Regions from separate parts of the Streptomyces sp. NPDC017202 genome, predicted to be linked through region 2. Evidence: predicted binding sites of a transcription regulator. Region 2 holds the regulator's gene; the other holds the start of a gene.
The links. Region 2 encodes HspR, which represses chaperone genes until heat shock. Its sites were predicted from a motif close to TTGAGNNNNNNNNNCTCAA; they were not measured.
Positions count from the first base shown of each region.

Region 1: a site for HspR is predicted at 11,318-11,336, ahead of lon (endopeptidase La). Genes of this name have one in related genera too.

Region 1 covers NZ_JBIRNP010000005.1:112,156-127,182, forward strand. Annotated here, with positions in the region: gene ACH4N1_RS13120 (NlpC/P60 family protein) at 1-808, shown strand, start outside; gene ACH4N1_RS13125 (hypothetical protein) at 781-1,089, opposite strand; gene ACH4N1_RS13130 (styrene monooxygenase/indole monooxygenase family protein) at 1,145-2,398, opposite strand; gene ACH4N1_RS13135 (ATP/GTP-binding protein) at 2,412-3,059, opposite strand; gene ACH4N1_RS13140 (DUF742 domain-containing protein) at 3,040-3,471, opposite strand; gene ACH4N1_RS13145 (roadblock/LC7 domain-containing protein) at 3,468-3,971, opposite strand; gene ACH4N1_RS13150 (nitrate- and nitrite sensing domain-containing protein) at 3,968-6,745, opposite strand; gene ACH4N1_RS13155 (protein phosphatase 2C domain-containing protein) at 7,114-7,899, shown strand; gene ACH4N1_RS13160 (MarR family winged helix-turn-helix transcriptional regulator) at 7,956-8,495, opposite strand; gene lon (endopeptidase La) at 8,872-11,295, opposite strand; gene ACH4N1_RS13170 (GNAT family N-acetyltransferase) at 11,472-12,134, shown strand; gene ACH4N1_RS13175 (rhomboid-like protein) at 12,139-12,984, opposite strand; gene ACH4N1_RS13180 (spermidine synthase) at 13,197-13,874, shown strand; gene ACH4N1_RS13185 (response regulator transcription factor) at 13,998-14,738, shown strand; gene ACH4N1_RS13190 (sensor histidine kinase) at 14,735-15,027, shown strand, end outside.
Region 2 covers NZ_JBIRNP010000002.1:501,640-516,666, reverse strand. Annotated here, with positions in the region: partial or broken gene ACH4N1_RS06570 (helix-turn-helix domain-containing protein) at 1-560, opposite strand, end outside; gene ACH4N1_RS06565 (ATP-binding protein) at 741-1,196, shown strand; gene ACH4N1_RS06560 (YbjN domain-containing protein) at 1,375-1,917, opposite strand; gene clpB (ATP-dependent chaperone ClpB) at 2,053-4,653, opposite strand; gene ACH4N1_RS06550 (pyridoxamine 5'-phosphate oxidase family protein) at 4,770-5,183, shown strand; gene ACH4N1_RS06545 (hypothetical protein) at 5,461-5,799, opposite strand; gene ACH4N1_RS06540 (hypothetical protein) at 5,807-5,962, opposite strand; gene ACH4N1_RS06535 (helix-turn-helix transcriptional regulator) at 6,118-7,137, shown strand; gene ACH4N1_RS06530 (LuxR C-terminal-related transcriptional regulator) at 7,134-8,126, shown strand; partial or broken gene ACH4N1_RS06525 (LuxR C-terminal-related transcriptional regulator) at 8,089-9,121, opposite strand; gene ACH4N1_RS06520 (sugar ABC transporter substrate-binding protein) at 10,302-11,417, opposite strand; gene ACH4N1_RS06515 (heat shock protein transcriptional repressor HspR) at 11,928-12,380, opposite strand; gene dnaJ (molecular chaperone DnaJ) at 12,386-13,567, opposite strand; gene grpE (nucleotide exchange factor GrpE) at 13,604-14,260, opposite strand; gene dnaK (molecular chaperone DnaK) at 14,257-15,027, opposite strand, start outside.

The sequences.
Region 1 (15,027 bases), on a different contig from region 2:
CCATGTGATCGGCCGGTTGGCGCGCGAGCGCGTGGCGACGGTGAGCCGGCTGGCGGGCGGCGAACGCAAGGCCGACGGCCTCGCCCGCCGGGCCCGCGCCGCCCTCGACGAGCAGCTCACCCTCACCGAGCGCCGGAAGAAGCACCGCGACGCGGTGCGCCACCGGCTGGAGGACGTGGAGGAACTCCTCTCCTCGCTCACCGCCGACCAGCTCACGGCCCTCGCCCGCCTCGAACGCGACGGTGTCGCCGAGGCCCAGGACGAGATCATGGCGTCCGGCGCGCTGAGCGACGACCGCAACCCGTCGGAGGAGGGCGACCGCGCGGTGCGCTACGCCGTGCGCCAGCTCGGCAAACCGTACGAGTGGGGTGCGGAGGGCCCGGCGTCCTACGACTGCTCGGGCCTCACCTCCGAGGCCTGGCGGGCCGCCGGCTCCCCCATCCCCCGCACCAGCCAGGAGCAGTGGGCCGAACTCGCCCACATCCCCCTGGCCGAACTGCGCCCCGGCGACCTGGTCGTCTACTTCCCCGAGGCCACGCACGTCGCGATCTACCTGGGCGAGGGGCGGGTCGTCCAGGCTCCGCGACCGGGGGCCGCGGTGAAGGTGTCCCCGATCGCGGCCAACCCGATCCTCGGAGCCGTGCGCCCGGACCCGCTGGAGCCGGCCGGCCCCCGGTACGAGCCGCCCGCCCTCCCGGAGACCGCGACGGACGGCTCGGACGAGGGCAACGACGTCACCACCGGCCTCCCGGCCCCCGACGGTGAGGACCCTTCCGGGCGTCAGGAGGACAGCAGGGCCGCGCAGTAGGTGTCCACGCCCATCAGGGGAAGCGGCGGAGCGGGCGGCCGGACGGCACGGACGAGCCGCGGCACCTCACGGGACCAGCGGCACAGCGGAGGCCGGCCGGTGCGCTCCGCCATCAGCAGATGCCCCTGCATGCGCCACGAGGTGCCCCAGCCGATCACGCCGGTCTCGTTGTGGGGCAGCACGTCCGGGCCGTTCACTCCCACGAGGTTGCGCTCGGTCTCGTGGAAGGAACGTATCGCGGCGCGGCGCGGGCCCAAGACCCGGTCGGTGAGTTTGGACATCGCGCGAGTATGCCACCGCTGCGGACGGCTGTCCCGGCCCCCGGTCGGGGATCTGTCAGGCTCCGGCGAGCGACTCCAGGTAGGCGGCCGTCTTCTCGGGCTCGTAGAAGAAGTTCTCGAAGTCCGCGGGGTTGTTGAAGCCGTTGGCGAAGCGGTCGGCGACCGGCTGGAGAGCGCCGGCCGCGCCGATCAGGTCGAGGACGTGCTCCGGCGGCGGGGCGAGCATCGCGTTCGTCCACTTGGTGACGTGCCGGGCGGTGTCCCAGTAGCGGTCGAACGTCGCCTGCATCCACGCCTCGTCGAACTCCTTCTCGCCCTGCTCGAGGATCGAGGCGAGGTAGGAGGCCGCGCACTTGGACGCGGAGTTGGAACCCTGGCCGGTGATCGGGTCGTTGGCGACGACGACGTCGGCGACGCCCAGCACCAGGCCCCCGCCGGGGAGGCGGCCGATCGGGTTGCGGACGGTGGGGGCGTAACGGCCGGCGAGGGTGCCGCCGGCGTCGGTCAGCTCGACCTTGGTGGCCCGCGCGTACTCCCAGGGGAGGAACTTCTCCATGAGCTCCAGGGTCAGGGCGAGGTGCTCCGACGGGTCCTTGACGCCCTTGAAGACGTCCAGCGGGCCGCCGGGCACTCCCTCCCAGAACAGGATGTCGGCGCGGCCCGAGGTGGTGAGGGTCGGCATGATGAACATCTCGCCGACGCCGGGCACCAGGTTGCAGCGGACCGCCTCCATGTCCGGGTGCTCCGGACGCGGGGCCAGGCCGTGCACGTAGGCCACCGCCAGCGCGCGCTGCGGCTCGCTGTACGGGGAACGGGACGCGTCGCGGCCGAACATGTGCACCAGCTCGCCCTTGCCCGCGGAGACGAGGACGAGGTCGTAGGCGCGGGAGAAATAGTCGAGGTCGGAGACCGCCGCGCCGTGGATCACCAGCTGGCCGCCGCGCTGCGCGAACGTCTCCATCCAGCCGGCCATCTTCACGCGCTGGTCGACGGACTGCGCGTACCCGTCGAGCCTGCCCACCCAGTCGACGGCGCGCTGGGTGGGGCCCGGGTCGTACGAGCCGGGGGCCGCCACCGAGACGCCGAGTCCCTCGATCTTCGGGGCCTGCTGCTCCCAGAAGTTCAGCTGGAGGTCGCGCTCGTGCTGGAGAGCCGTGTGGAACATGCACTGCGTCGACATCACCCGGCCGGCGCGGATCTCGTCCGCGGTCCGGTTGGACATCAGGGTGACCTCGTACCCGTGCGACTGGAGGCCGAGGGCGAGCTGGAGACCGGACTGGCCGGCTCCGACGACGAGTATCTTCCGCATGCGGGGCTGTCTCCTACTCGGGGGTTTCGTCGAGCGCGTGGCCCACCAGGGCCAGGAGGGTCTCGATCACGGAGATCCGGCGACGCGCATCCATGATCATGACAGGTATGTGCTTCGGGACGGTCAGCGCCTCCCGTACGTCCTCCGGCTCGAACAGCTCGCTGTCGTCGAAGTGGTTGACGGCCACGACGTACGGCAGCCCGCAGCTCTCGAAGTAGTCGAGCGCGGGGAAGCAGTCCTTCAGCCGGCGCGTGTCGGCGAGGACGACGGCGCCGATCGCGCCGCGCACCAGGTCGTCCCACATGAACCAGAACCGCTGCTGGCCCGGCGTGCCGAACAGGTAGAGCACCAGGTCGTCGTCGAGCGTGATGCGGCCGTAGTCCATGGCCACCGTGGTGGTGACCTTGTCCGGGGTGCCGGTGAGGTCGTCGGTCTCCTCGCTGGCCTCGGTCATCAGCGCCTCGGTCGTGAGAGGCGTGATCTCGGAGACGGTGCCGACGAGGGTGGTCTTGCCGGCGCCGAAGCCGCCGGCCACCACGATCTTCGTGGCGACGGGGGCCCGGGTGCGGTCCGTCTGCCAGGACTTCAGTTCCTCGTCCGGTTCGTCGAGGAGCGGGGACACACCGAAGGGGGTGTCGGCGTCAGAGACGACGGAGTCCACTCAGCACCCTTTCCAGCAGAGCGCGGTCGGGACGGCCCGTACCGTGACCGGTCCCGGTGCCGTACACACGGATCTTTCCCTGGTCCGCGAGGTCGCTGAGGAGCACCCGGACCACGCCGAGCGGCATCCTCAGCAGCGCGGCGATCTCGGCCACCGTGCGCATCCGGCGGCACAGTTCGACGATGGCCCGCATCTCCGGCATGACCCGGGTGGTGAGGGAGCCGTTCGTCAGTTCCTTGCGTTCCTCGGGCGCCTCGAGTTCGGCCGTGGTCGCCACGAACGTCTCGACGAGGAGGACGTGACCGAAGCGGGTACGCCCGCCGGTCAGCGAGTAGGGGCGGACGCGGGCCGGCCTGCGGTCGCCGCCCCGGACGGGGAGCTGCTGCCTGCGGTTCTGCGGCGCCGTGCTCATCGGCCGCTCCCCGTCGTCTCCGACTCCAGGGATCGGCGCAGTTCACTGCGGAGTTCGGGGGTCAGGACGTGTCCGGCGCGGCCCACGAACAGGGCCATGTGGTAGGCCACCACGTTCATGTCGCAGTCGGCGGAGCCGTGCACGCCGAGCAGCGAGCCGTCGCTGATCGACATCACGAAGAGGCTGCCCTCGTCCATGGCGATCATCGTGTGCTTGACCCCGCCGAACCCGATGAGCTTGGCGGCGCCGATGGTGAGGCTGCCGATGCCGGACACGATGGTGGCCAGGTCGGCGGCGGAACCGCGCGGGCCGGTGGACTTGGCTCCCAGGGACTCGCGCGCCGCGTCGTGGCGGCCTGGGTCGGAGGAGAGCAGGAGCAGCCCGTCGGAGGACACGACGGCGACGGACTGGATGCCTGGCACCTCCTCCACGAGGTTCGTCAGCAGCCAGTGCAGGTTGCGGGCTTCACTGCTCAGTCCGAAGGTACTGGACGCGGTCAACTGCTTGCCTCCTCGACTGTGCCCCCCGTGTCTTCTGCGGCGTGTGCGTGTGCTTCCTGGGACGACGGGACCTTGTTCTGGGCCGTCCGTTCGGCGATCTCCGCCTCCACGTCGCGGTATCCGGCCTCCGCCCCCCGGCGGAAGCCACCGAGGCGGCGGCGGAGAGCGTCGGCGTCCACGGACCCGCTCCGCTGGCGGGGGGCCGGGGTGGATGAGGTCAGTTTGGGAGTGCGCTTCGGGAGACCCTTGTCGGTGACGACGTCTTCCGAGGCGTCGGGGGTCCGGGTGTGCTCCGCCTCGTCGGCGTCTTCGGCGGCCCCGGGTGCGGGTTCCGGCTCGGGGGCGGAACCGGCTTCCGGTCCGGGGGTTGCGGGTTCGGTGACGGCCGGTTCGGTGGCCGCCGTGTCCGTCTCCCGTCCGGCTTCCGCGTGCGCGTCCGCCGTCTCCTCCCCGTCCGCCGTCTCCTCCGCGTCCGCGTCCCTGTCCGCCGGGATGAGGAGTTCCATCGTCGTCTCGGCCGGGGTCTCCGGTTCCGCGGCCCGTACGGCCCGCTCGGCGGCCTCGACCAGCGGGTCGCCGCCGGACTTCGGACGGCCGGGCAGGACGTTGGAGTTGGCCTCCGCGTCGGCGCCGGGCAGGGCGAAGGCGTGCGGTGCGGAACCCGGGGCCGGCGCGGGGACCGCGGCGGCCGGCGAGGCGGCGAGCAGGGGGGTCGGGAGGACGACGACGGCCGCGATCCCGCCCTTCTTCTGCTCGCGCAGCTGCACGCGCACCCCGTGCCGGTGGGCGAGCCGCGCCACGACGTACAGGCCGAGGCCGAGGCCCTCCTCGCCCTCCTGCTCGTACGGCGAGTCCGGGGCGAACTCGGCGAGGCGGGTGTTGAGGCGGGCCAGGCGCTCCTCGGTCATGCCTATGCCCTCGTCCTGGACGGAGAGCATGACCTCGCCGCTCTCCAGGAGCCAGCCGGAGACCTCGACGGGCAGGTCCGGCGGGGAGGACGAGGTGGCGTTCTCCATGAGTTCGGCCAGCAGGTGGCTCAGGTCGTCGGCGGCGAAGCCGGCCACGTGCGCGTGCGGCGGCAGCGCGGAGATGCGGACGCGCTCGTAGCGCTCGATCTCGCTGACGGCGGCGCGGACGACGTCGACCAGCGGGATGGGGCCGGCGTGCTGCTGGACGTGTTCCGTGCCGGCGAGGACCAGGAGGTTCTCGCTGTGCCGGCGCATGACGGTGGCGAAGTGGTCGAGCTTGAAGAGGGTGGCCAGCCGGTCGGGGTCCTGCTCGCGCTCCTCCAGGCCCTCGATGACCGCGAGCTGCCGTTCGACGAGGCCCAGCGTGCGCAGCGAGAGGTTGACGAAGGTGCCGCCGATGCTGCCGCGCAGCCGCTCCAGCTGGGCGGCGGAGTCGGCGAGTTCGGCGCGCAGCTCCTCACGGGCGTCGGCCATCCGCTGGCGCTGTCCGACCAGGTGCTTGCGGTCGGACTCCAGGGTGGTGACGCGCTCGTGGAGGGCGACGGCGTGCTCGTGCAGGGCGTTGACGGAGCGGACGACCTGGGCGAACTCGTCGTTGCGGCCGGTGAACCGGAGGGGCTCCTCGACGGCCGGGTTCTCGGCGCCGGCCAGCCGGGCGGACCCGATGCGCAGGACGGCCAGCGGGCGGGTGAGGCTGCGGGCCATGGCGGTGGCGATGCCGACGGCCAGCAGGATCAGCGCGCCGAGCAGGGCGATGCGGAGCTCCAGCGCGGTGACGTCGTCGTCGCGCAGCTGGGCGAGGTCCTTGGTGCGGCGGTCGTAGAGGGCGGACTCGGCGCCGCGCATCAGCTCGACGCGCGCGGCGAGCGCCGCGTCGAGCTTCTTGGTGCTGGTCCCGAGGTCGTCGTCGCTCAGTTCCGGCTGGTCGGTGAGGGACGCGAGGTACTTCTCCGCGGTCTCGACGTCCGTGCCGGTGACGGTGGAGTCGTAGGACTCGACGGCCTGTTCGGGCGCGTTCTCCCGGAAGGCGGTCACGGACGCGTCGGAGCGCAGGCGGGCCTGCTGGGCGGCGGCCGTCAGGGCGTCGCGCCGCTCCGTGTCGGCGTCGGAGGAGACCTTCTCGGTGGAGGTCCCGCCGGTGACGGGGTCGTAGACGCTCTCGGTGGACGTGGGCACGTTCAGTGCGGCGAGCAGCAGGCCGCGGGTCGCGGCGGCCTGCTGGACGGCGGTGTCCAGTTCGGCGAGGGCGTACGCGCCGGAGCCCGCGCGGGGCGGCATGTGCTCGGCGAGCAGCTCGGCCAGGCCGTGCAGCGCGGTGATCGTCTCGGAGTAGGCCTGGTGGGCCTGGAGCGCGGTGCTCCGGCCGGTGAGGGCCTCCTGGCGCACGGTCGCGATGCCGTCGAGGTCCTTGCGGAGCGCGGCGGGCGTGTCGGTGTCGGCGGTCAGCTCGCGCACCTGCTGGTCCACGCGGGCGCTGCCCTCCGGAGAGGGCGCCTTGGACTTGGTCCGGCCGGCCGCGACGTAGACGGTGACCTCGTCGCGTTCGTCGGCGAGTGCCTGGGCGAGCGCGAGCGCGTCCTGGGTCTGCTCGGCCAGGGTGACCAGGTCCTGGGAGTCCTTCAACCGCCCGGAGGCGTCGAGGACGGCGGGCGCGCCCGCTCCGGCGATGGCGGCGGCGACGACCGCCACCGCGACGATCAGCCGGTTGCGTACGTGGGTGGGGCGGCCCTTGCCGACGGGGGTGCGCTCCGCGCCCCCCTCGGAGGCCGTGTTGCTGCCTGGGCGCCGAGGCCGCGTCTTCTGCACCGGTGCTCGCATTCCTGACTCGTGTACCCATGGGCCGGATGACACACCGTCAAGTGGCGTGTCCTGTCCGGTACGGTTCCCGACCCTCCCAGTGCCGGTGGGCAGGGGTCGCGCATCGCATGCCCCGCCACCCGAAGGAGTGAACATCGGAGGGGAGTTGGCGGGCAAGTTCCCCCGGCGTGTGCGACGGCGGTGCCCGGCGGGCCGGTTGGACGTGAGCGGCAGCCTTTGGCAGTATTCGCCGCCACGCCTTCCCGGAGTGCTTCATTACCGCCCAAAACAGGCGTCTGACCTGCGCGGGCGCGTCGACTCGGCGGGCATCGCCGGCCTTTCGGAGAGAGCGTGAAGGGGTCGTGCAGACTGGCCGGATGCGTACGGAACTTGTGTCGGAGCCCGGCGATCGCGGCCGGCCCAACGAGGACTTCGCGAGTGTCGGCCTTCCCGCCTCCGGACAGGGCGGTGCGCTGGTCGTCCTGGACGGGGTGACGCCGCCCGCGGGCAGCTCGGGCTGTCTGCATTCGGTCCCCTGGTTCACCGCACGGCTGGGCGGCGCCCTGACCGAACTGACCCTTTCCCTCCCGGATGTTCCCCTGACGGAGGCGCTGAGCCGGGCCCTCGCGCGTACCGCCGAGGCGCACGCCGGAACCTGTGACCTTTCTCACCCGCGCACCCCGCAGGCGACCGTGGCCGTGGCGCGCTGGTCGCCGGAGCGGGTCGACTACCTGGTGCTGTGCGACGCGGTCCTTCTGCTGGCCTCTCCCGACGGCACGGTCACGGCGGTCCGCGACGACCGCCTCGACCGGGTGCCGCGGGCCCTGCTGGCCAGCGCGGAGATCTGCGACGCGCGCGCCCGCAACCGGGAGGGCGGCTTCTTCACGGCCGCCGCGGATCCGTCGGTGGCCGCCCGCGCGGTGACCGGTTCCGTCCCGCGCGGGGGCGTGGCGGCCCTGGCCGCCCTGAGCGACGGGGTCACCCGCTGGGTGGAGACGTTCCGGGAGGGCGACTGGGCGGACCTGTTCGCCCGCGTCGCCGAGCAGGGCGCACAGGCGGTGGTGGAGCGGGTGCGCGAGCTGGAACGGGCGGACACGGAGCGGGTGTTCCTGGGCCGGGCCAAGGCGCACGACGACGCCACAGCCGTCTATGTGGAGTTCTGATCCCCCCCAACACACAGGCCCGCGCAGGCCCTCGCGGAGCTTTCGCCGCGGGTCGTCTACTTGGCCATGCCCTGGTTCAACTCGTGCAGCAGGCGGGCGAGTTCGGCGACGGCGCCGCGGTCCCAGTGGGCGAGCTGGCTGACGTACCGTGCGCGGCGGGCCTCACGGACGCGGCCGACCCGGGTCCGGCCCTCCTCGGTCAGGGCGACCAGCCAGGCCCGTCCGTCGGCCGGATCGGGCTCGCGGGCGACCAGTCCCAGCTCTTCGAGGGCGCGCAGCTGGCGGGACATGGTGGCCTTGCCGACGCCGATGTAGGCGGCCAGCTCGGTCGCGCGCTGCCGGCCCAGCTCCTCCAGCCGGACGAGGAGGCCGTAGGCGGCGGGTTCCAGGTCGGGGTGGACCTCGCGGGCCATCTCGCCCTGGTTGGCGCGGGCGCGGCGCAGCAGCACCGTCAGCTCCCGCTCCAGGGAGAGGAACTCCCGGTCCACACCGCCCGGCGACGCGTGCGGGGCGTCACCCGGCGACGCCTCGGGCGCACCGCTCGGCGACGTCCCGGGCGCGTTCCCGCGTCCGTCGCCGTTTCCGTCCTCGTGCACGTCAGCACTCCTGATCAGGTTTCCCGCGCCGGAAGCTCTCGCCCGTTCCCGCCGTTGCCGCAGCTCTCCCAGTATTTCGCAGGCCTGGACCTTCGGCGTCCTCCGACCCCCGTTCCGCGCTCCGGGCCCGCTTTCGCGGCTTCTTCCGGCGGCCGGCGCCGGCCGCCGCGCTCCCCCACCGGCCGGCGGCCCCTGTCGTTCCGACCGGGCGCCGGACCGGCTCGCCGCCCCCGCCGGCAGCCGGGCCCCGTACGGCAGCCGGGCCGCGTACGGCCGCCGGGCCCGCGCGCGGTGAAGGCCCGGGCCTCCCTCACGAAACCCGGGCCTTCCCTCGTCCGGTTCCGGCCGCGGGCCGGGCCCGCGGCGGGGACCGGCGTCACGCGGCGACCGGAACCTCCGGCGCGGCCCCGTTCGTCGCCGGGGCCAGCGCCAGCTCCAGGACCTGGCGGACGTCGGTGACGGCGTGGACGTCGAGCTTGTCCAGCACCTCCGCGGGGACGTCGTCCAGGTCGGGCTCGTTGCGCTTGGGGATGACGACGGTCGTCACACCCGCCCGGTGCGCGGCGAGCAGCTTCTGCTTCACCCCGCCGATGGGCAGGACGCGGCCGGTGAGGGAGACCTCGCCGGTCATCGCCACGTCGGTGCGCACGAGCCGTCCGCTCAGCAGCGACGCCAGGGCCGTCGTCATCGTGACGCCCGCGCTCGGGCCGTCCTTGGGCACCGCGCCCGCCGGGAAGTGGATGTGCACGCCCCGGTCCTTCAGGTCGGCGACCGGCAGTTCCAGTTCGGCGCCGTGCGAGCGCAGGAAGCTCAGCGCGATCTGCGCCGACTCCTTCATCACGTCGCCGAGCTGACCGGTCAGGGTCAGACCCGCGGCGCCCGTCTCCGGGTCGGCCAGGGACGCCTCGACGAAGAGGACGTCGCCGCCGGCGCCGGTGACCGCGAGCCCGGTGGCGACACCCGGCACCGCGGTGCGCCGCTCGGCCGGGTCCTGGGCGGACTCGGGCACGTGGTGCGGCCGGCCGATCAGCTCGCGCAGGTCCTCCTCGCGGACGGTGAGCGGCAGTTCCCGCTCGCCCAGTTCGTGCTGGGCCGCGACCTTGCGCAGCAGCCGGGCGACGGACCGCTCCAGGGTGCGCACGCCGGCCTCGCGCGTGTACTCGCCGGCCAGCTTGCGCAGCGCGCCCTCCTCGAGGGTCACCTCGTCCGCGGCGAGCCCCGCCCGCTCCAGCTGGCGCGGGAGCAGGTGGTCACGGGCGATGACGACCTTCTCGTCCTCGGTGTAGCCGTCGAGGCGGACCAGCTCCATGCGGTCGAGGAGCGCCTCCGGGATGGCCTCCAGGACGTTGGCGGTGGCCAGGAAGACGACGTCGCTCAGGTCCAGTTCCACCTCCAGGTAGTGGTCCCGGAAGGTGTGGTTCTGCGCCGGGTCGAGCACCTCCAGCAGGGCCGCCGCCGGGTCGCCGCGGAAGTCCGATCCCACCTTGTCGATCTCGTCGAGCAGGACCACCGGATTCATGGACCCGGCCTCCTTGATCGCGCGCACGATCCGGCCGGGCAGCGCGCCGACGTACGTACGGCGGTGGCCGCGGATCTCGGCCTCGTCGCGCACGCCGCCGAGGGCGACGCGGACGAACTTGCGGCCCATGGCGTGGGCCACGGACTCGCCGAGGCTGGTCTTGCCGACGCCGGGCGGGCCGACGAGCGCGAGCACGGCGCCGCCGCGCCGGCCGCCGACGACCCCGAGGCCCCGGTCGCTGCGGCGCTTGCGCACCGCGAGGTACTCGGTGATCCGTTCCTTGACGTCCTCCAGGCCGGCGTGCTCGGCGTCGAGGATCGCCTTGGCGCCCCGGATGTCGTAGACGTCCTCGGTCCGCTCGTGCCACGGCAGTTCCAGGACGGTGTCCAGCCAGGTGCGGATCCAGGAGCCCTCGGGGGACTGGTCGCTGGACCGCTCCAGCTTGCCGACCTCCTTGAGGGCGGCCTCGCGCACCTTCTCGGGCAGGTCGGCGGCCTCCACGCGGGCGCGGTAGTCGTCGGACTCCTCGCCCTCCTGCTCGCCGTTCAGCTCGCGCAGTTCCTTGCGGACGGCTTCCAGCTGCCGGCGGAGCAGGAACTCCCGCTGCTGCTTGTCGACGCCTTCCTGGACGTCCTTGGCGATGGTCTCGGCGACGTCCTGCTCGGCGAGGTGGTCGCGCAGCTGGCGGGTGGCGAGCTTCAGCCGGGCGACCGGGTCGGCGGTCTCCAGCAGCTCCACCTTCTGCTCGGTGGTCAGGAACGGCGAGTAGCCGGAGTTGTCGGCGAGGGCGGAGACGTCGTCGATGGCCTGGACCCGGTCGACGACCTGCCAGGCGCCGCGCTTGCGCAGCCAAGCGGTGGCGAGCGCCTTGTACTCCTTGACCAGCTCGGCGACGTGGCCGGGCAGCGGATCGGGTGCGCTCTCGTCGATCCTCGTCCCCTCGACCCACAGCGCCGCCCCGGGGCCGGTGGTGCCGGCGCCGATCCTCACCCGGCCGCGGCCGCGGATCAGGGCGCCCGGGTCGCCGTCGGCCAGCCGGCCGACCTGCTCGACCGTGCCCAGCACGCCGGTGCCCGCGTACGACCCGTCGATGCGCGGCACCAGGAGGACCCTGGGCTTGCCGGGCTCGGACCGGGCGGCGGCCTGCGCGGCCTCGACCGCGGCGCGTACGTCGTTGTCGTTGAGGTCGAGCGGAACCACCATCCCGGGCAGCACGACCTCGTCGTCGAGCGGCAGCACGGGCAGGGTGAGCGGTGTGAACGCTGCGGACTCAGCAGCCATGATCTCCCCTTAGGCAGTCAAGTTGAGTTATGCCGACTCAATGCACGTGAGTCTCCGAATGTTCCCCACCCCGGCCGCCGTTCGCTGTCAGCGATCACGCCTGCCGTCGCCGACGAGCGACGGCATAAGGTCTCGGTAATAGCTAAAGAGCGCGAGAGACTATTACGGGAGACTTCGTGGACGGCGTCGTACGGGCATGGGTGGACGGCTGGGTCGTGTCGCGCGGGGCGGCTCCGCCGGTGCGGGAGCCGTGGGGGTTCACCGTGGACGTGGGACAGCCGGCGCACGTGTCGCGGCACGTCCTCGCGGCGGTCGGCGACGCCGTCGAGGAGGAGACCGTGCGCGAGGTCGCGGACGGCGTGCGGGGAACCGGCGTGTGGCTGAAGGTGTTCCAGGACCCGGCGCTGGTCGGGGGCCGGCTCGGGGCGGGCTGGTGGGTGGATCCGGAGCCCGGTTGGCTGATGACCGTGCCGCTGCCGACCCGGACGGGGCACCCGCGCGTGCCCGACGGCCACCGCCTGCGCCGCTGGACGCGCGGCGGCGTCACCCGCCTCCTGGTCACCGCCCCCGACGGCTCCTTCGCGGCCCGCGGCCAGGTCGCCCCGACCGGCGCCACGGCGGTGGTCGACCAGATCGAGACCGCACCCGGGCACCGGCGCCGCGGCCTGGGCGGCCTCGTCGTGCGCCTCCTGGCGGAGCAGGCGGCCGCGGACGGCGCGGAGACGGGCGTCCTGGCGGGAACCCCGGCCGGCCGGGCCCTCTACGAGTCACTGGGGTGGACGGTGACAGCGCCGCTGACCAGCGCGAAGTTCACGGGAACCGGCGGGGCCACCGGCTAGCCGATCAGTCGCACCACGCGCGCGTGGCACGGGCGCCGGGCACCGCCGCCCCCTGCCTCTCACGCGGGCCGCTCCCCGGGCGCCGCACCCACGGCCAGGTCGCGACACCGATCCCCAGCGCGATCAGGTGGCCCCAGTTGCTCAGCGGGTCCGTGAGGGCGAGCAGGTCCTTCAGGAGCATCCCGCCGGACACCGCGAGCAGCAGCCGGCCCGGCCAGGGGCCCAGCAGGCCGGCCAACGCGCCGACGCTCGCCGCGACGCCGAAGCTGATGCCGTAGTCGAGGCGGTGCAGCGAGCTGTCCGGAAGGTGACCCACCAGGACGGCCAGGCCCACGGGGACCTCGGTCGCCAGGGTGGCCAGGACGTGCCCGAGCAGGAAGACGCCGGCCGTACGGACGCCTCCCACGCGCCGCTCCAGCGCGGTGAGGACCACCAGGAAGCCGGGCACGAACGGCGACGCGATCCCACCGGCCACCCACAGCGCGCTGGCCACCAGCACCGGCACCGGGGCCCGCAGCAGGTGCGCGACGTCGGTGCTGGAGTTCTCGTGCAGGACCCGTACGAGTGCGGGGTCGGCGTGCGCGGCGGCGTACGACGTGACGGCGAGGACGAGGGCATAGAAGAAGGTGAAGGGGGTGCCGGCGGGGGTGGGCAGCAGGTGCCACGGCCGCGGGCGGGTCCGGTCGGGCGCCGGGCCCGGGAGCCGGGGCGCGGACGGACCGCGCCCGCCGGGCCCGGCCGCCGCCCGCTGGCGGGGGACGCCGTCCAGAAGGCCGCGGGCGTCGGGGAGGCGCGTCGGCGGGCCGGACGGGCCGGACGATGCCGCCGTACCGGTCGGCGTGCGTTCCACCGTGAGGCGCTCCTTCCGTTCCCCCGCACCCTTCGCCCTCCGGGACGCCCCTGTCTGTGACCGGCGCCACGTGCCGGCCGGTTCACGGCAACCTCTCGGACATCGGCGGTACCGGCCGACGTCAACCGCGCCTACCCCGATCACCTCCGTTCGAACGCCCCTCCGCCCGATATTCCTCAACCAACCGTCAGGGCCGGTGCCAAGATGGTCCGATGCCCATCTCCTACGACTCCCCCGAAGTCCTGGACCGTCGTGAGGGCCCCTACGGCGAGGTCGTCCTGCGCCGCCACGGGGAGCTGCTCCAGATCATCGCCAACGGCTGCTTCCTGATGGACACCTCCGACGGGCGCTCGGAACGCCTCCTGATGGACGCCGCGCTCACCGCGCTGGACGGCCGCCCCGCACCGGACGTGCTGATCGGCGGTCTGGGCGTCGGATTCTCGCTCGCACACGCCGCCGCCGACCCCCGGTGGGGCCGGATCACCGTCGTCGAGCGCGAACGCGCCGTCATCGACTGGCACCTCGACGGCCCGCTCGGCACCGTCTCGCGCGCCGCCCTCGCCGACCCGCGCACCGCCGTCGTGGAAGCCGATCTCCTCGACCACGTCAATGAGACATCCGACACGTTCGACGCCCTGTGCCTCGACATCGACAACGGGCCCGACTGGACCGTCACGGAGGGCAACGACGGTCTCTACTCGCCGGCCGGACTCGCAAGCTGCGCAAGGGTGTTGAGGCCCGGCGGGGTGCTCGCGGTATGGTCCGCCCAGCCGTCTCCCAAATTCGAGGGAACCTTGGGGAATGCCGGGTTCCAACAGGTGCGTACCGAAGAGATCCCGGTTGCCCGAGGCGTGCCGGACGTCGTGCACCTCGCCGTCCGGCCTGGATAGCAAAGCCGTGGTGACTCCCCGTACGCTGCTGCCCTGACGCAGGTGATGAAGGCGTCAACCGCAGTCATGCGCAGAAAAGGAATCACCCCACTGATTCCGGAAAGCACACTTCAGGGGCGGGCGATGGAGCAGACACACACCGCGCACAACGGCACGGCGACGGCGACACCCGGTGCGCAGCGCCGGGTCCTGGTGGTCGAGGACGACCCCACGATCGTCGACGCCATCGCGGCCCGCCTGCGCGCCGAGGGATTCCTCGTGCAAACGGCGGGTGACGGCCCGGCGGCCGTCGACACCGCGGAGGCCTGGCAGCCCGATCTGCTGATCCTCGACATCATGCTGCCCGGCTTCGACGGTCTGGAGGTCTGCCGTCGCGTGCAGGCCGCCCGCCCGGTGCCGGTACTGATGCTCACCGCGCGCGACGACGAGACCGACATGCTGGTCGGGCTCGGCGTCGGCGCCGACGACTACATGACCAAGCCGTTCTCCATGCGGGAGCTGGCCGCGCGCGTGCACGTCCTGCTGCGCCGCGTGGAGCGCGCCGCGGTCGCGGCCTCGACGCCGCGCAGCGGGATACTGCGGCTCGGCGAGCTGGAGATCGACCACGCGCAGCGCCGGGTCCGGGTGCGCTCGGAGGACGTGCACCTCACGCCCACCGAGTTCGACCTGCTGGTGTGCCTGGCGAACACCCCGCGCGCGGTGCTCTCCCGTGAGCAGCTCCTGGCGGAGGTGTGGGACTGGGCGGACGCCTCGGGCACCCGCACCGTCGACAGCCACATCAAGGCGCTGCGGCGGAAGATCGGGGCCGAGCGGATCCGCACGGTGCACGGCGTGGGCTACGCGCTGGAGACCCCGACGCCATGAGCCGCGGGCCGGACGGACCGAGAAGCCCCGGGGAGCCCTGGGGCGGTGTGCGCCCGTTCTCGATCAAGACCAAGCTGGGGGCGCTGGTCGTCATCTCGGTGCTGATCACCACCGGGCTGATGATGATCGCCATGCGCACCGAGACCGAGCTGCGCTTCATCATGGTCTTCTCGATGATCGCGACCCTGCTGATCACGCAGTTCGTGGCGCACTCGCTCACCTTGCCGCTGGACGAGATGAACACCGTGGCCCGGTCCATCTCGCACGGCGACTACACCCGCCGGGTGAG
Region 2 (15,027 bases):
ACCTGCACAGTGATGTGACGCTCCGTCGAGGATCTGAGCAGCCGCGCCAACTGCTCGCGCATCACCGCGTCTCCGCCGACCGGACGCCGGAGCACCGCCTCGTCGAGGACCACCCACAGCTCCGGACGATCGGGGGTGCCGAGGCGCTCCTGTCGTCCCATGCGAAGGGCAACCCGCTCCTCCAACTGCTCCTTACTGCCGAGTGTTCGGCCGACGCTCAATACCGACCGCGCGTAGCCCTCCGTCTGCAACAAGCCTGGCACCACATGGGCCGCGTACTCGCGGACGGCCACCGCCCGCGCCGAGTACTCCATGAACTTCCGCGACCAGTCCGGAAACGCCTCCCGGTACACGTACGGCCACAGGTCCACCAGCAGGTCGTCCGCGCCGAGGGCCGCGTCCAGCGCGCGTGCCAGTTCCGGGGTCGGCTTGGCTCCGGACGCCCGCTCGATCTGGGTGATCCGCGTGCTCACCACGTGTGTCCTGTCGCCCAGTTCGGCCTGGGTCAGTCCGGCCGCCGTGCGGAGCCGGCGGACCCGCGCGCCGAAGAGGGCTGCCATGGACGTACTGGGGTCGATTCCGTTGGCCAAGGCGTCACTTCCGTTCCTTACGGGAGGAAAAGTAAGGCTGTGTCACCTGTCGAGCGTAGGGCGACCTGCCGATCCTTGGGTACGGAACGTGACGAAGCGTGTACGTCGCGGGAGTTCTCCCTCTTCACAGCGGACAAGGACGGACAAGCCGTGCTGACAGCAACGACCACTCCGGAGCAGGAACTGCCCTCATTCGCGGCGCGGTTCGCCTCCACACCCCGAGGTGCGCGGCTCGCCCGGCGCCTCGCCGTCCGGCGCATGGAGGAGTGGGGCCACCCGCCGGTGTCGGACGCCTCGTGCGCGGTCGCGCTCGTCGTCGGCGAGCTGGCGGCGAACGCCGTGCGGCACGGCCGGGTCCCCGGACGCGACTTCGGGCTGCGGCTCGTCCTCGACGCGGCCGCGGATCTGGTGCGCGTCGAGGTCGCGGACGCCGCCGCCGCGAAGCGGCCGCCCACGGCCCCGCCGTCGTCGTACCCGGAAGGCGAGTCCGGGCGCGGGCTGCTCCTGGTGGACGTCCTGGCCGTGCGCTGGGGGACGGAACCCCGTCTGCCGGTGGGCAAGACGGTGTGGGCGGAGGTGTCCACCGGGGCGTCGGCTCAGTCGTGACCGCGAGGGGGATCTCGCGGGGCCTCGGTCCGTGCGTCCACAGCCTGTGGACGCACGGACCGAGGCTCCGCACGGCGAGAGCCCGGCCCTGGCGCGCGACCTTGACGGGGTCGCGGCCCTGGCCGGGCTCTCGTTCGCCTGGGGCGTGCGGCGGGCGCCGTTCGCTCGGGGCGGTCGGCTACTCGTCGCCGGACTTGTCGTCGTCCTCGGGCTTGTCCGCCTCGTCGACCGAGGACTCCAGGCCCAGCTGCTCCACGAGCCACTTGTCGAACTCGATGGAGGCGCGCACCCAGCTCACCGTCGAGGAGACGAAGAACTCGAGGTTGACGCCGGCGCCGATCAGCATCTGCGTCTCGCCGATGAGGCGGACCGTGCCGTCGTCGTGGGTGTGCGTGTACACCTTGGGCCACAGGGTGCGGCGGTTCCAGTCGTCGATGGCCTCCAGGATCTGGGGCTTCTCGTCGATCTGGTGCGGACGGTCGAAGAACGTGCGCACCGAGTAGACCGCCTGGTCACCCTCGCCGCGGAACATGAAGTACGTGCGGAATTCCTCCCACGGCGCCGCGAGGTCTCCCTCGTCGTCGACGACGTACTTCAGCTCCATCTGGTCGAGGAGCTGCTTCACGAGGTCCTGATCCGGAACGACGGGGCCCGCCGGTCCCTGGGGCTGCGGCTCGGGCTGGCCCCCGAAGTTCGGAATCGAGGACGGGTCGATGGTCACCGTGATTTTCCCTTCGTACGGATCTGGCCATCCTCCCCCATGCGGGGCGGGGGGTGGCAACCCCCGCCCCGAGGGTTCACCTCCGGTTGGCGGAATTCCGCTCAGGGCGTGTGTCCGGCCGGGCGCGGGCGCCGGTCAGAGGGTCTTTCCGGTCGGCGCGGGGCCCACGATCAGACCGTCCTCGAAGGTGTCGACCCGGACCGTGTCGCCGTCCTTGACCTCGCCCGCGAGGATCTCCTTGGCGAGGCGGTCGCCGATGGCGGTCTGGACGAGGCGGCGCAGCGGCCGGGCGCCGTACGCCGGGTCGTTGCCCTCGTCGGCGAGCCAGGCGAGGGCCTCCTCGCTGACCTCCAGGGTGAGCCGGCGCTCGGCCAGCCGCTTGGCGAGCCGGTCGATCTGGAGCCGCGCGATCCGGGCCAGCTCCTCCTTGCTCAGCGCCGAGAAGACGACCAGGTCGTCGAGCCGGTTGAGGAACTCCGGCTTGAAGGACGCCCGGACCACCTCCAGGACCTGCTCCTTCTTCTCGGCCTCGGTGGAGAGCGGGTCGACCAGGTACTGGCTGCCCAGGTTGGACGTCAGCACCAGGATGGTGTTGCGGAAGTCGACCGTGCGGCCCTGCCCGTCGGTGAGGCGGCCGTCGTCGAGGACCTGGAGCAGGATGTCGAAGACCTCCGGGTGCGCCTTCTCCACCTCGTCCAGCAGCACCACGCTGTACGGCCGGCGCCGCACGGCCTCGGTGAGCTGGCCGCCCTCCTCGTAGCCGACGTAGCCGGGCGGGGCACCGACGAGCCGGGCCACGCTGTGCTTCTCGCCGTACTCCGACATGTCGATGCGGATCATGGCCCGCTCGTCGTCGAAGAGGAAGTCGGCGAGGGCCTTGGCCAGCTCGGTCTTGCCGACGCCGGTCGGGCCGAGGAAGAGGAAGGAGCCGGTCGGGCGGTCGGGGTCGGCGATGCCGGCCCGCGAGCGGCGCACGGCGTCGGACACGGCCCGGACGGCCTCGCCCTGGCCGATGAGCCGCTTGCCCAGCTCGTCCTCCATGCGCAGCAGCTTCTGCGTCTCGCCCTCCAGGAGGCGGCCGGCCGGGATGCCGGTCCAGGAGGCGACGACGTCGGCGATGTCGTCGGAGCCGACCTCCTCCTTGACCATGGTGTCCTTGGCGGCCTCCTCCTCGGCCTCGGACGCGGCCTCCAGGTCGCGCTCCAGGGTCGGGATCTCGCCGTACAGCAGCTTGCTGGCGGTGTCGAAGTCGCCGTCGCGCTGCGCCCGCTCGGCCTGGCCGCGCAGGTCGTCGAGCTTCTCCTTCAGCTCACCGACCCGGTTGAGGGACTGCTTCTCCTTCTCCCAGCGGGCGGTGAGGCCGCGCAGTTCCTCCTCCTTGTCGGCGAGGTCGCGGCGCAGCTTCTCCAGGCGCTCCCGGGAGGCCGGGTCGGTCTCCTTGTCGAGGGCCAGTTCCTCCATCTTCAGCCGGTCGACGGCACGCTGGAGCTCGTCGATCTCGACGGGGGACGAGTCGATCTCCATGCGCAGCCGGGAGGCCGCCTCGTCGACGAGGTCGATGGCCTTGTCGGGCAGGAAGCGGGAGGTGATGTACCGGTCGGACAGGGTGGCCGCGGCGACCAGCGCGCTGTCGGCGATCTGGACCTTGTGGTGGGCCTCGTACCGCCCCTTGAGGCCGCGCAGGATGGCGATGGTGTCCTCGACGGACGGTTCGGCGACGAGCACCTGCTGGAAGCGGCGCTCCAGCGCCGCGTCCTTCTCGATCCGCTCGCGGTACTCGTCCAGGGTCGTCGCGCCGACCATGCGCAGCTCACCGCGGGCGAGCATCGGCTTCAGCATGTTGCCCGCGTCCATCGCCGAGTCGCCGCCCGCGCCGGCGCCCACGACGGTGTGCAGCTCGTCGATGAAGGTGATGATCTGCCCGTCGGAGTCCTTGATCTCGGCGAGGACGGTCTTCAGCCGCTCCTCGAACTCACCGCGGTACTTGGCCCCGGCGACCATGGCCCCGAGGTCGAGCGAGACGAGCCGCTTGTTCCTGAGGGACTCGGGCACGTCCCCCTTCACGATCCGCTGGGCGAGCCCCTCGACGACGGCGGTCTTGCCGACGCCGGGCTCGCCGATGAGGACCGGGTTGTTCTTCGTACGGCGGGACAGCACCTGGACGACCCGCCGGATCTCGGTGTCCCGGCCGATGACCGGGTCGAGCCGGCCCTCGCGGGCGGCGGCGGTGAAGTCGGTGCCGAACTTCTCCAGCGCCTTGTACTGCCCCTCGGGGTCGGCGTTGGTCACGCGGCGTCCGCCGCGGGCCTTGCGGAAGGCCTCCAGCAGCTTCTTCGCGGTGGCCCCCTGCCGGTCGAGCACCTCGCCGGCCCGGCCGCCCTTCGCGGCGATCCCGATGAGCAGGTGCTCGGTGGAGAGGTACTCGTCGCCGAGTTCCCGCGCGCGCTCCTGGGCGTCCGCGATCACGGCGAGCAGTTCGCGGTTGGGCTGCGGGGGCGCGACGGTGGACCCGGCGACGCTGGGCAGCGAGCCGAGCACCTGCTCGGCGCCCGTGCGCACGGCGGCCTGGTCGGCGCCGGCGGCGGCGAGCAGATCGACGATGTTCTCGTTCTCCTGCCCCTGGAGCAGCGCGAGGAGCAGGTGTGCCGGGGTGAGGTCGGGGTGTCCTGCGGACAGGGCCCGATTGCCGGCGGTCTGGATGGCTTCTCGGCTCCGGTTGGTCAGCTCTGCGTCCACGGTCGCTGTCTCCTCCTTGCGTCAGCCGTCATCACTGACTCTGTCAGCGTACACAAACTTGAGTCTATTCCACTCAAGGTTGTGTCCGGGAGTCTCCCGGACGCTAGGTTCAAGCCATGGCCGCATACCCGCAGGACCCGGGCGCCCCCGACGCGCCGTACCTCGACTTCTGGCGTGAAAGACACCTGTGCACCCTGACCACACCACGCCCGGACGGCTCTCCGCACGTCGTTCCGGTGGGAGTGACGTACGACCCGGAGGGCCGGCTCGCCCGGGTGATCGCGGACCGGGCGAGCACGAAGGTGCGCAACGTCCTGGCGGCCGGCGCGGAGGGCGCCCGGGTCGCGGTGTGCCAGGTGGACGGCAGGCGCTGGGCCACGCTGGAGGGCCGGGCCGTCGTCCGCGCCGAGCCGGACCGGGTCGCGGAGGCGGAACGCCGCTACGCCGAGCGCTACGGCCGGGCCCCGCGCCCCAATCCCACGCGCGTGGTGATCGAGATCGAACTGACGCGGGCGATGGGCCGGGGCTGAGGGGGACGACGGGCGCGACGCGCCGGGAGGACGAGCCGACGAGCAGGGGTGGGCGGGCCGACGGACCGGGGAGGACGGGTGCGACGGGCCGGGGCAGGCGAGCCGACGGGCCGGCCGGCGGGTGACCCGATCCGCACCGGCGGCTTCCGGCCACCTCGCCGGGGTCCGACAACCGGAAATGTTCCCGCGAACGACAGCGGCGTCACCGTGTTCAGGTCACGGTGACGCCGCTGCGGGGGGAAGTACCTGCGCGATCTGTTACGACGGGGGAATCGCGTCAGGCACTGCGGGGGGTGGCTGAGATGGTCCTGGGGGCGGTCGGACTCGCCGACTCCGCCAGTTGGTGGTCCCGCTGGTCCAGGTTGACGAAGATCATTCCGTATCGGATGGCACACCGTACGGGCTGGGGGGCGCCCCGGGGCCGTCGCAGGCACCGGTACGCGCGTACGTCGTCGTCATCGTCCCGGGTCACGACGACCGGCTCCCCGAACACCGTCACCATCAACGAGTCACCGCTGTGGGGGATGGCGGTGACCAGGTCGATGAAGTGCCAGCCGGAGCGGTAGGCCGTGGCCATCTCGCGTCGGAAGGAGCGGTCGTCAGGAGGGGTCGTCATCTGCCCGTCAGCCCCAACTGCTGTCGTCCGCGCCGTTCGGCGTCACGATGCCCCAGCTGCTGTCGCCGGCGACAGCGGTGCTCGGCCGCCCAGAACCCCAGCTACTGTCCGCCAGGGCGCCGTTCTCCGCACCCGCGAGGCCACTCAGCACTCCGAAGGCCACAGCGGCAGAGAAGGCGGCGACAAGAACCGAGCGAAGCTTTCTCTTGCCCATAGTCGGCTTCGTCCTCACTTGATGGTCACCTCTTCCCCCGTCGAGTAAGACGATGGCTCATTCGGGCACGTCGTGGCCACACGATCGGTGCATCATGTTCCTGCATGTTCAGGACCCTGGGGGGTGGAAATTTGGCAACTATCGGGACTAAAGGGACACATCCCCATGCGGTGACCGAATTGTGTGAGGCCGGCGCACGGCTGTACGCGCAGGCCCTGCGCGCCGGACGCATCGCACGCGTGGACGCGGAACCCGCTCCGTGCCTGATGGAGTTCGCCCTCCTGCACCCGGACCCCGACGACGCCGACTGGCTGCGTCCCGTACCGCCGTCGGTCGCGCTGGCCCAGCGCCTGAACCCCATCGAACGCGAGATCAGCGAACACCGGCGGATGTCGATCCGGATCGCCGACGCCTTCGAACCCTTCATGGCACTGAGCGCGCAGTCCACCGCGTCCACGCACTCCATCACGGTCCTGGAGGGCTTCGACCGGATCAACGCCGCCCTCGACCTCGCCACCGCACAGTGCCGGTCCGAGATGCTCACCGTCCAGCCCGGCCAACGGAGGCTGGAACACACCCTCGAACAGGCCCTCGACCGCGACAAGCCGCTGACCGACCGCGGGGTGCGCATCCGGACCCTGTACCAGCACACGGCCCGACACAGCCCCGAGACGCTGGCCTACGTGGCCCAGTTCACCGACGGCAAGGTGGAGTACCGCACCATCGACGAACTCGTCGAACGCCTCATCATCTGCGACGAGACCGTGGCCTTCATCCCCACCCGCGACGACCGGCAGGTCGCGCTCGAACTGCGCCACCCCGGCCTCGTCCGCTACCTGATCAAGGTCTTCGAGTTCATGTGGAGCCGCGCCGTACCCCTGAGCGCGGGCGCCCCCTACGAACCGGCGCCGGACGGCATCACCGACATCCAGCACTCCATCGCCAAGCTCCTGGTCGAGGGCCACGTCGACGAGGCGATCGCCCGCCGGCTCGGCATGAACGTCCGCACCTGCCGCGCGCACATCGCCAAGCTCGCCTCGACGCTGGGCAGCGGCAGCCGCGCCCAACTCGGCTACCTCCTCGCGCAGTCCGGGATCCTCAAGCAGGAGGACACCGCGCCGTGAACACGCCGCCGCACCCGCAGCACGGTGTGGAGGAGCTGTGCGCCGCGGGCCTGGAGCTGTACACGCGGGCCCTGCGGGACGGACACGTCACCGGGAAGGACGCCGAGGAGGAGGCCCCCTGCCTGCTCGGCTTCGGCCTGCTCCACCCGGACCCCTGCGACCCCCGGGCGCTGAGGCCGGTCGCCCCGGCCGCCGCCCTGCACCGGTTCCTGCGCACCTCGGCGGCGCGCGTCGCCGAGGAACGACGGCGCGAGACCCTGCTGCTGGAGGAGTTCGAGCCGCTGATGCGGATCGACGGGCGGTGCGCCGCGGACGCGGAAGCGGCGGCCCTGCGCATCCTGAGCGGTACGGAGCAGATCAACCAGGCCATCACCGACGCCATGGGCGAGGCGTCCCTGGAGGTCCTCTGCATCCAGCCGAACCACCACCACACGGGCGCCCGCGGCGAGGCGGCCCAGGCCGTCGCCATGTGCCGCGACCAGGCGCTCCTCGACCGCGGCGGCCGCATCCGCGCCCTCTACCAGCACACGCAGCGGTACCGGCCCCTCGTGCTGTCCCGCTACGAGCAGCTGCGGGGCGACGCGCAGGCCCGCACCCTGGACGAGATAACCGACCGCCTCCTCGTGGTCGACCGGACGGTGGCGTTCATCCCCGCCAACGCCGACCGCAGCCTCGCGCTCGAGATCCGCCACCCCGCGCTGATCTCCTTCCTGGTCACGGTCTTCGACCGGCTCTGGCGCCTGGCCACCCCCATGTATCCCGAGACGGTCACCCAGCCCACCCGCGACGGCATCACCCCGCGCCAGCGCGCCATCGCCGCCCTCCTCGTCGAAGGCCACACCGACGCCGTCATCGCCGACCGCCTCGGCATGAACGTCCGTACGGCCCGGGTGCACATCGCCAAACTCGCCGCCACCCTCGGCAGCGAGAGCCGCGCCCAGCTCGGCTACCTCATCGGGCGCTCGGGGATCCTCGACCCGGAGGGCTGAGCGGGCTCCGCGGTGCGCGGCACGTCGAGGCCGACCTGGGCGATGCGCACGCCCAACTGGGTACGGCTGGCCGCCCCGAGCGTCTCCGAGAGGCGGGCGATGTGCGCGCGGCAGGTGCGCACGCTGATGCCGAGGCGTTCGGCGATCACCGCGTCCTGGTGCCCCTCCGCCAGCAGCGCGGCGATGGACTGCTCGCGGTGCGAGACGCCCTCGACGCGGGTGTCGGGCAGCGCGGCGGACAGCGGGACGGCCAGCCGCCACAGCCGGTCGAAGACCGTGCCCAGGTAGGCGACCAGGGCCGGGTGGCGCAGCTCCAGCGCCATCGTGCGGTCGGCGTTGGCGGGGATGAACGCGACCGTGCGGTCGAACAGGATCAGCCGGTCGATGACCTCGTCGAGGGTGCGGGCCTCGACCGCGTCGCCCATCAGCTCCAGGTAGTTGAGCAGGCCCTGGCCGTGCCGGGCGACATGGTTGTAGAGGTCGCGCATCCGCACGCCCCGCCCGCGCAGGGCGAGCGCCCGGTGCAGCCCCTCCGACAGTTCGTGCTCGCGCCGGATGCCGCCGGGCTGCACCGTCAGCACCTCGGTGGTGCACGCCTCCGTCGCCTCGTCGAGGGCCGCCTGGATGCGGGAGGCCCCGTCCAGGACGCGGATCGCCACACCCTCCCCGGCCGGGCCGCCCGGCACGGGCCCGCCGAGCCCGGCGTACCACTCGAAGGCGGCGACCGCCGAGCCCATCCGCAGCCGGCTGGCGCTCACCTCGTCGTAGAGTCCGCGCAACAGGCGGGTCATGACCTCCTGCGGGGAGGTCGGAACCAGCCATTCCATGTCGTCGGGGTCGGGGTGCAGCAGGGCGAGGTCCAGCAGGCAGGGCACCGGCTCGGCGTCCCGGCGCGCCACCCGGCCCCGCCGTACGGCCCGGGAGTACACGCGGTCCCCGGCCTCGCACAGTCGGTCAGCACCGTGAGGATGCTCCTCCGCCCCGTGCCCGGCCATCGCCCATCCCACCCCCGCCGTCCGCGCGTCGCGCGTCGTCCGCGTTTTCCGCAGCGCAACTATGCGCGGCCCCGGACCGGCTCCGCAACACGGCTCCTCCCCACGACCCCTTTGAATTCCGCCCATTTACGTGGGTTCCTCCCGGCCTCCGCCCCTCACACTGCAACAAGCTGATGCTCCCCGCGGACACCCGGCGGGAATCCGTCCGAGTCCTCGCACGCCCGTGCGCCCCGCACCCCGCCGGGTGATCACCGCGTCACGTCCCGCCCCCGGCGCCCCCCTACGGCGGCGGGCGGGACGCGACGTCCGTACCCCGGGAGCCGGCGCCGACGCGGCCGGGCGGCCGCCGTACCGGCTCCCGCGCGGGCGAACGGGGCGACGGCGCAACAGCGCCACCGGGACGCCCCCGATGGCCCTCGCGGCCACCGGCCCGGACGTGACGGACGCCGTCGCGGACGCGGGCCCCCCGCCCGGGCGCCCGGGTCCTCGCGCCGGGGGCTGGGGCCTCGACGGCTTTGAAGGGGGCGTACGGCGAAGGGGCAGCCCGGCGGGTCCGGGCCGCTGAAGGTGGGCCTGACCGGCGCCCAGGGGCCCGGGTGGCGCTCCTGCCGCGGTGCGCGCCGACAGCGCCTCGGAGGGACCGGGCGGTGCGGGCTGTGGGCGGGCAGCGCCCTGCACGGTGGCACCGGGCCGGGCCGGTCCGGGCCGGGCGGCGCTGGGCTCCTGGGCGACCGCCGACGGCCCGGTACGGGCCGAGCGCGGGCAGGCACCCACTCCGGTGGCCTCAGGAGGGTGTACGGCTGCAGGAGGGGCGAGAGCCGTGGCCGGGCCGACGACCTCAGGTCGCCCGTACCGGTGCGGGGTGGGGGCCGGGGACCGCGGGACCGGCACCGGCGGCCGAGCGGGCCCGGCCCGGCTCCGTGCCGCCGAGCAGCGCCCGCTCCGGCCGTGCGCGACGGCGTCCGCCCCCTGCCTCGTCCGCGCCACGGGGCGTGGACCGGCTCCGCCCGCGCGACCGTGACCGAGCGGCTCGGCGTGGCGGCTCCCGCCGGGCGCAACGCGAGAGCGGCGCCGTGCGGCGTACGCCGACGCCGGCGGCGCCCCGGGGGCCCGCTCGGTACCTCGCCCCACGGACGGCGAGCGCCGGCCCGGCGCCGCCGCCCCTACCGGCCCGCGCCGCTCAGTTCAGGTTGAGGGCCTGGCAGGCGGCCGCGTACTTGGCGGTGCAGATGTCGGACGGCTTGTAGATGCCGTCCGCGATGACGGTCTCCTTGATGTTCTTCTTCGTCAGCGCCACCACGGTGACCAGCTGGGCCGGGATGTCCTTGTCGGTGGGGCTGTCGACCTTGTCGCGGGTCAGGGCGTCGAACTCGATGTCGCGGCCCTGGACCTTGGCGACGGCCATCTCCGCGGCCGCCTCCGCCATCTGCGGGTAGGGCTTGTACACGCTCATGTACTGCTCACCGCCGAGGATCCGCTGCACCGCGGGCAGCTCCGCGTCCTGGCCGGTGATCGGCGGCAGCTCCTCGACGCCCGCGGCGCGCAGGGCCTTGATGATGCCGCCGGCCATGGCGTCGTTGGCGGAGTAGACGGCCGCGATGTTGCCCTTGCCGATCTTCCCGATCGCCTCGGCCATGTTGGACTCGGCGATCTCCGGGCTCCAGTCCTTGGTGTCGAAGGACTCGGAGATCGTCACCCGGCCGCTCAGCTCCGACATCGCGCCGGCCTTGAACTGCTTGGCGTTCGGGTCGGTCGGCGAGCCGTTCATCATGACGATCTTGTCGGCGGTGCTGGGCGTGTCGATCGCCTCGACCAGGGTGCGGCCCTGCACCTGGCCGACCAGCTCGTTGTCGAAGGAGACGTACGCGTCGATCGGCCCCTCGGCCAGCCGGTCGTAGGCGATGACCGGGATGCCGGCGTCCTTGGCCTTCTGCACGGTGTCCGCGATGGCGTGCGAGTCGACGGCGTCGAGCAGGATGATGTCGATCTTCTCGTCGATCATCCGCTCCATCTGGGACACCTGCGTCTCGCTCTTCGCGGCCGCGTTGGCGTACTCCGTCTTGCCCTTGTTGCCGGTGAGCGAGGCGACCTTCGCCTTGATGATGGGGTAGTCGAACTCCTCGTAACGGGTGTTCGTCTTCTCCGGCATCAGCACGCCGACGGTGATGTCGTTGCTCTTCGTCGGCGTCGCTTCGCCGCTGTCCTCCGTCGCGCTCAGCATCCCGCATCCCGCGAGCGAGAGGGACATCGTGGAGGCAGCCACGGCTATGGCGATACGACGCATTCGAGGGCTCACTTCAGGTGCGTTCCGGACATGGGTGCGACATGTTGACCCAGGTGGCTCAAAAGCCAACGCGGCGGCGCCCGTCGGCGTCAAGCCGTACTACTTAACGAAGTGACAACATCACACTCCGCTTAGCGCGTGAAGACACATGGAGACGGGACGGAAACCCTCCAAAACCCCTTTACGGACCCTTCACTCGACACGAGTCGACACATCCGCGAACGACCGCACAGCCCCCCTCCGCCCCTCACGGAACGTCATCACGGCGGACCGCCCGGCCGTCCGCTCCGAACAGAGGACCGCACGAAGTCGGCCAGCCCCGGCCGGCACCGGCTCCGGGACCCACGCGTCCGACGGCGCGGCACCCCGCGCGTACGACACCCGGCCCCGTGCGGAACGGCGTCCGGTGCCCGCCGGGACAGCGCGCGAAGGAGCCCCGGGACAGCGCGCGAAGGAGCCCGGAAGACGCGAAGGGGCCCGGAGGAATCGTCCTCCGGGCCCCTCGGGCGTGCTGTCGCCCCGTCAGTCCGCGGACTGCTGCCGCTTCGGCCGCCACACGACCAGGGCGCTGGTCTGCTGGACCTCCTGGTACGGCACCAGGTCGCGCCGGTAGGAGGCGTGCACGGCGGCCTCGCGCTGCCGCATGGTCGCCGCCGCGCCGTCGAGGGCGTCCTCCAGCTCCGCTATCCGGGACTGGAGGGCCACCACCTGGTTCTCGAGCTCGATGATCCGCTTGATGCCCGCCAGGTTGATGCCCTCGTCCTGCGACAACTGCTGGACGGTGCGCAGCAGTTCGATGTCGCGGGCCGAGTAGCGGCGGCCCCGGCCGGCGGTGCGGTCCGGGGACACCAGTCCCAGGCGGTCGTACTGGCGCAGGGTCTGCGGGTGCAGGCCGGAGAGCTGAGCCGCCACCGAAATGACGTAGACCGGGGTCTCCTGGGTCAGTTCGTACGGATTGCGCCGACGGCCGTCCATCACTCTCAAGCTCCCTTCGCTGCCTCGAACAGCTCCTCCCGCGGATCCTCTCCCGCGGTCGCCTCGCGATACGCCTCCAGTGCGTCCCGAGCCTTCCCCGAGAGGTCCTTCGGAACACTCACCTCCACGGTGACCAGCAGATCGCCGCGGGTGCCGTCCTTGCGGACCGCGCCCTTGCCGCGCGCCCGCATGGTGCGCCCGTTGGGCGTGCCGGGCGGCAGCTTCAGCGTGAGCGACGGGCCGCCCAGCGTGGGCACCCTGATCTCCCCGCCGAGGGCGGCCTCCGTGAACGTCACCGGCACGGTCACCGTGAGGTTGTCGTCCTTGCGGCCGAAGACCGGGTGCGCGCCGACGTGGACGAGCACGTACAGATCGCCGGCCGGTCCGCCGCGCTCACCGGGCGCTCCCTTGCCGCGCAGCCGGATGCGCTGCCCGTCGGTGACGCCCGCCGGGATGCGGACCTGCATGGTGCGGGAGGACTTGGCGCGGCCGCTGCCCTTGCAGTCCAGGCAGGGGTGCTCGGCGATCAGGCCGCGGCCCTTGCAGTCCGGGCAGGGGTCGGTCAGCGAGAACCCGCCGCCCGAGCCCCGCGCCACCTGGCCGGTGCCGACGCAGGTCGGGCACACGCGCGGCGTGCCGTTCTTGTCGCCGGTGCCGGAGCAGGCCTTGCAGGGGGACTGCGAGGACATGCGCAGCGGGACCGTCGCGCCCTCGATGGCCTCCGTGAAGGTCAGGGTGACCTCGGTGTCGATGTCCTGGCCGCGCCGGGGCTGGGTACGGGTGCCCGTACCCGCGCCGCCGCGGTTGAACAGGCCCCCGAAGACGTCGCCGAGTCCGCCGCCGAAGCCGCCGGCCGCGCCACCGCCGCCCTGGGCGCCGCCGAAGAGGTCGCCCAGGTCGAAGTTGAAGGAGCCGCCGCCCGCGCCCGGCCCCGGGCGGAAGCCGCCGTTGCCGAAGAGGGCGCGTGCCTCGTCGTACTCCTTGCGCTTCTTGGGGTCGCCGAGGATGTCGTTCGCCTCGGAGATCTCCTTGAAGCGCTCCTCGGCCTTGGCGTTGCCCTTGTTGGCGTCCGGGTGGAACTCGCGGGCGAGCTTCCGGTACGCCTTCTTGATCTCGGCCTCGGTGGCGTCCTTGGGGACGCCGAGGACCTTGTAGTAGTCCTTCTCGATGAAGTCCTTGGTGCTCATCCCCGACGTCCCTCCTTCCTCATCCGCTCGTCAAGCTCAGCCCTCGTCCGGGCCACCGCTCTCCTTGTCGTCGCCGGCCTCCGCCTCGTCGCCCTTGGCGGCCTGCGCGCCCGGCTGGGGCTCGGCGACCGCCACCCGCGCGGGACGGATGGTGCGTTCGCCGATCCGGTACCCGGGCTGGAGAATCGCCACGCACGTCGTCTCGGTGACGTCCGGGGCGTAACTGTGCATCAGGGCCTCGTGGATCGTCGGGTCGAAGGGCTCGCCCTCCTTGCCGAACTGCTGGAGGCCCATCTTCGCCGCCACGGTCTCCAGCGACTCGGCGACGGACTTGAACCCGCCGACGAGTTCGCCGTGTTCCCGCGCGCGGCCGATGTCGTCGAGCACGGGCAGGAGTTCGGTCAGGAGGTTCGCGACGGCGATCTCCTTGACCGCGATCCGGTCCCGCTCGACCCGGCGGCGGTAGTTCTGGAACTCGGCCTGGAGGCGCTGGAGGTCCGCCGTGCGCTCGTCGAGCGCCTTGCGGGCCTGGTCCAGCTGGGCCACCAGTGCCACTGTCTGGTTCGCGTCCCCGGCCGGGGCCGACTCCTCCGCCGCGGCGGAGGAGGAGTCGGCCTGCGGCTCGGCGTCTTCAGGGGTGGCGCCGGAGGGGACGTCGGGCTTCTCCTCGAAGCCCGGGGTCTCCTCCGTCACGCGGCACCGTCCTTGCGCTCGTCGTCCACGATCTCGGCGTCCACCACGTCGTCGTCGGCGGCCTTGGCGCCGGCGCCCGGAGCCTCGCCACCGGCGGCCTGAGCGGCCTGGGCGTCGGCGTACATGGCCTGGCCCAGCTTCTGGGAGACGGCCGCGACCTTCTCGGTGGCGGTGCGGATCTCGGCGGTGTCCTCGCCCTTGAGGGCTTCCTTCAGCTCGCCGATCGCGCCCTCGACCTCGGTCTTGATCTCGCCCGGGACCTTGTCCTCGTTGTCCTTGAGGAACTTCTCCGTCTGGTAGACGAGCTGCTCGCCCTGGTTGCGGGCCTCGGCGGCCTCGCGGCGGCGGTGGTCCTCGTCCGCGTACTGCTCGGCCTCCTGGCGCATGCGGTCGACCTCGTCCTTCGGCAGCGAGGAGCCGCCGGTGACGGTCATCTTCTGCTCCTTGCCGGTGCCGAGGTCCTTCGCCGTCACGTGCATGATGCCGTTGGCGTCGATGTCGAAGGAGACCTCGATCTGCGGGACGCCACGCGGGGCCGGCGGCAGACCGGTCAGCTCGAACATCCCGAGCTTCTTGTTGTACGCCGCGATCTCGCGCTCGCCCTGGTAGACCTGGATCTGCACGGAGGGCTGGTTGTCCTCGGCGGTGGTGAAGATCTCGGACCGCTTGGTCGGGATCGTCGTGTTCCGCTCGATGAGCTTGGTCATGATGCCGCCCTTGGTCTCGATGCCGAGGGACAGCGGGGTGACGTCGAGGAGCAGGACGTC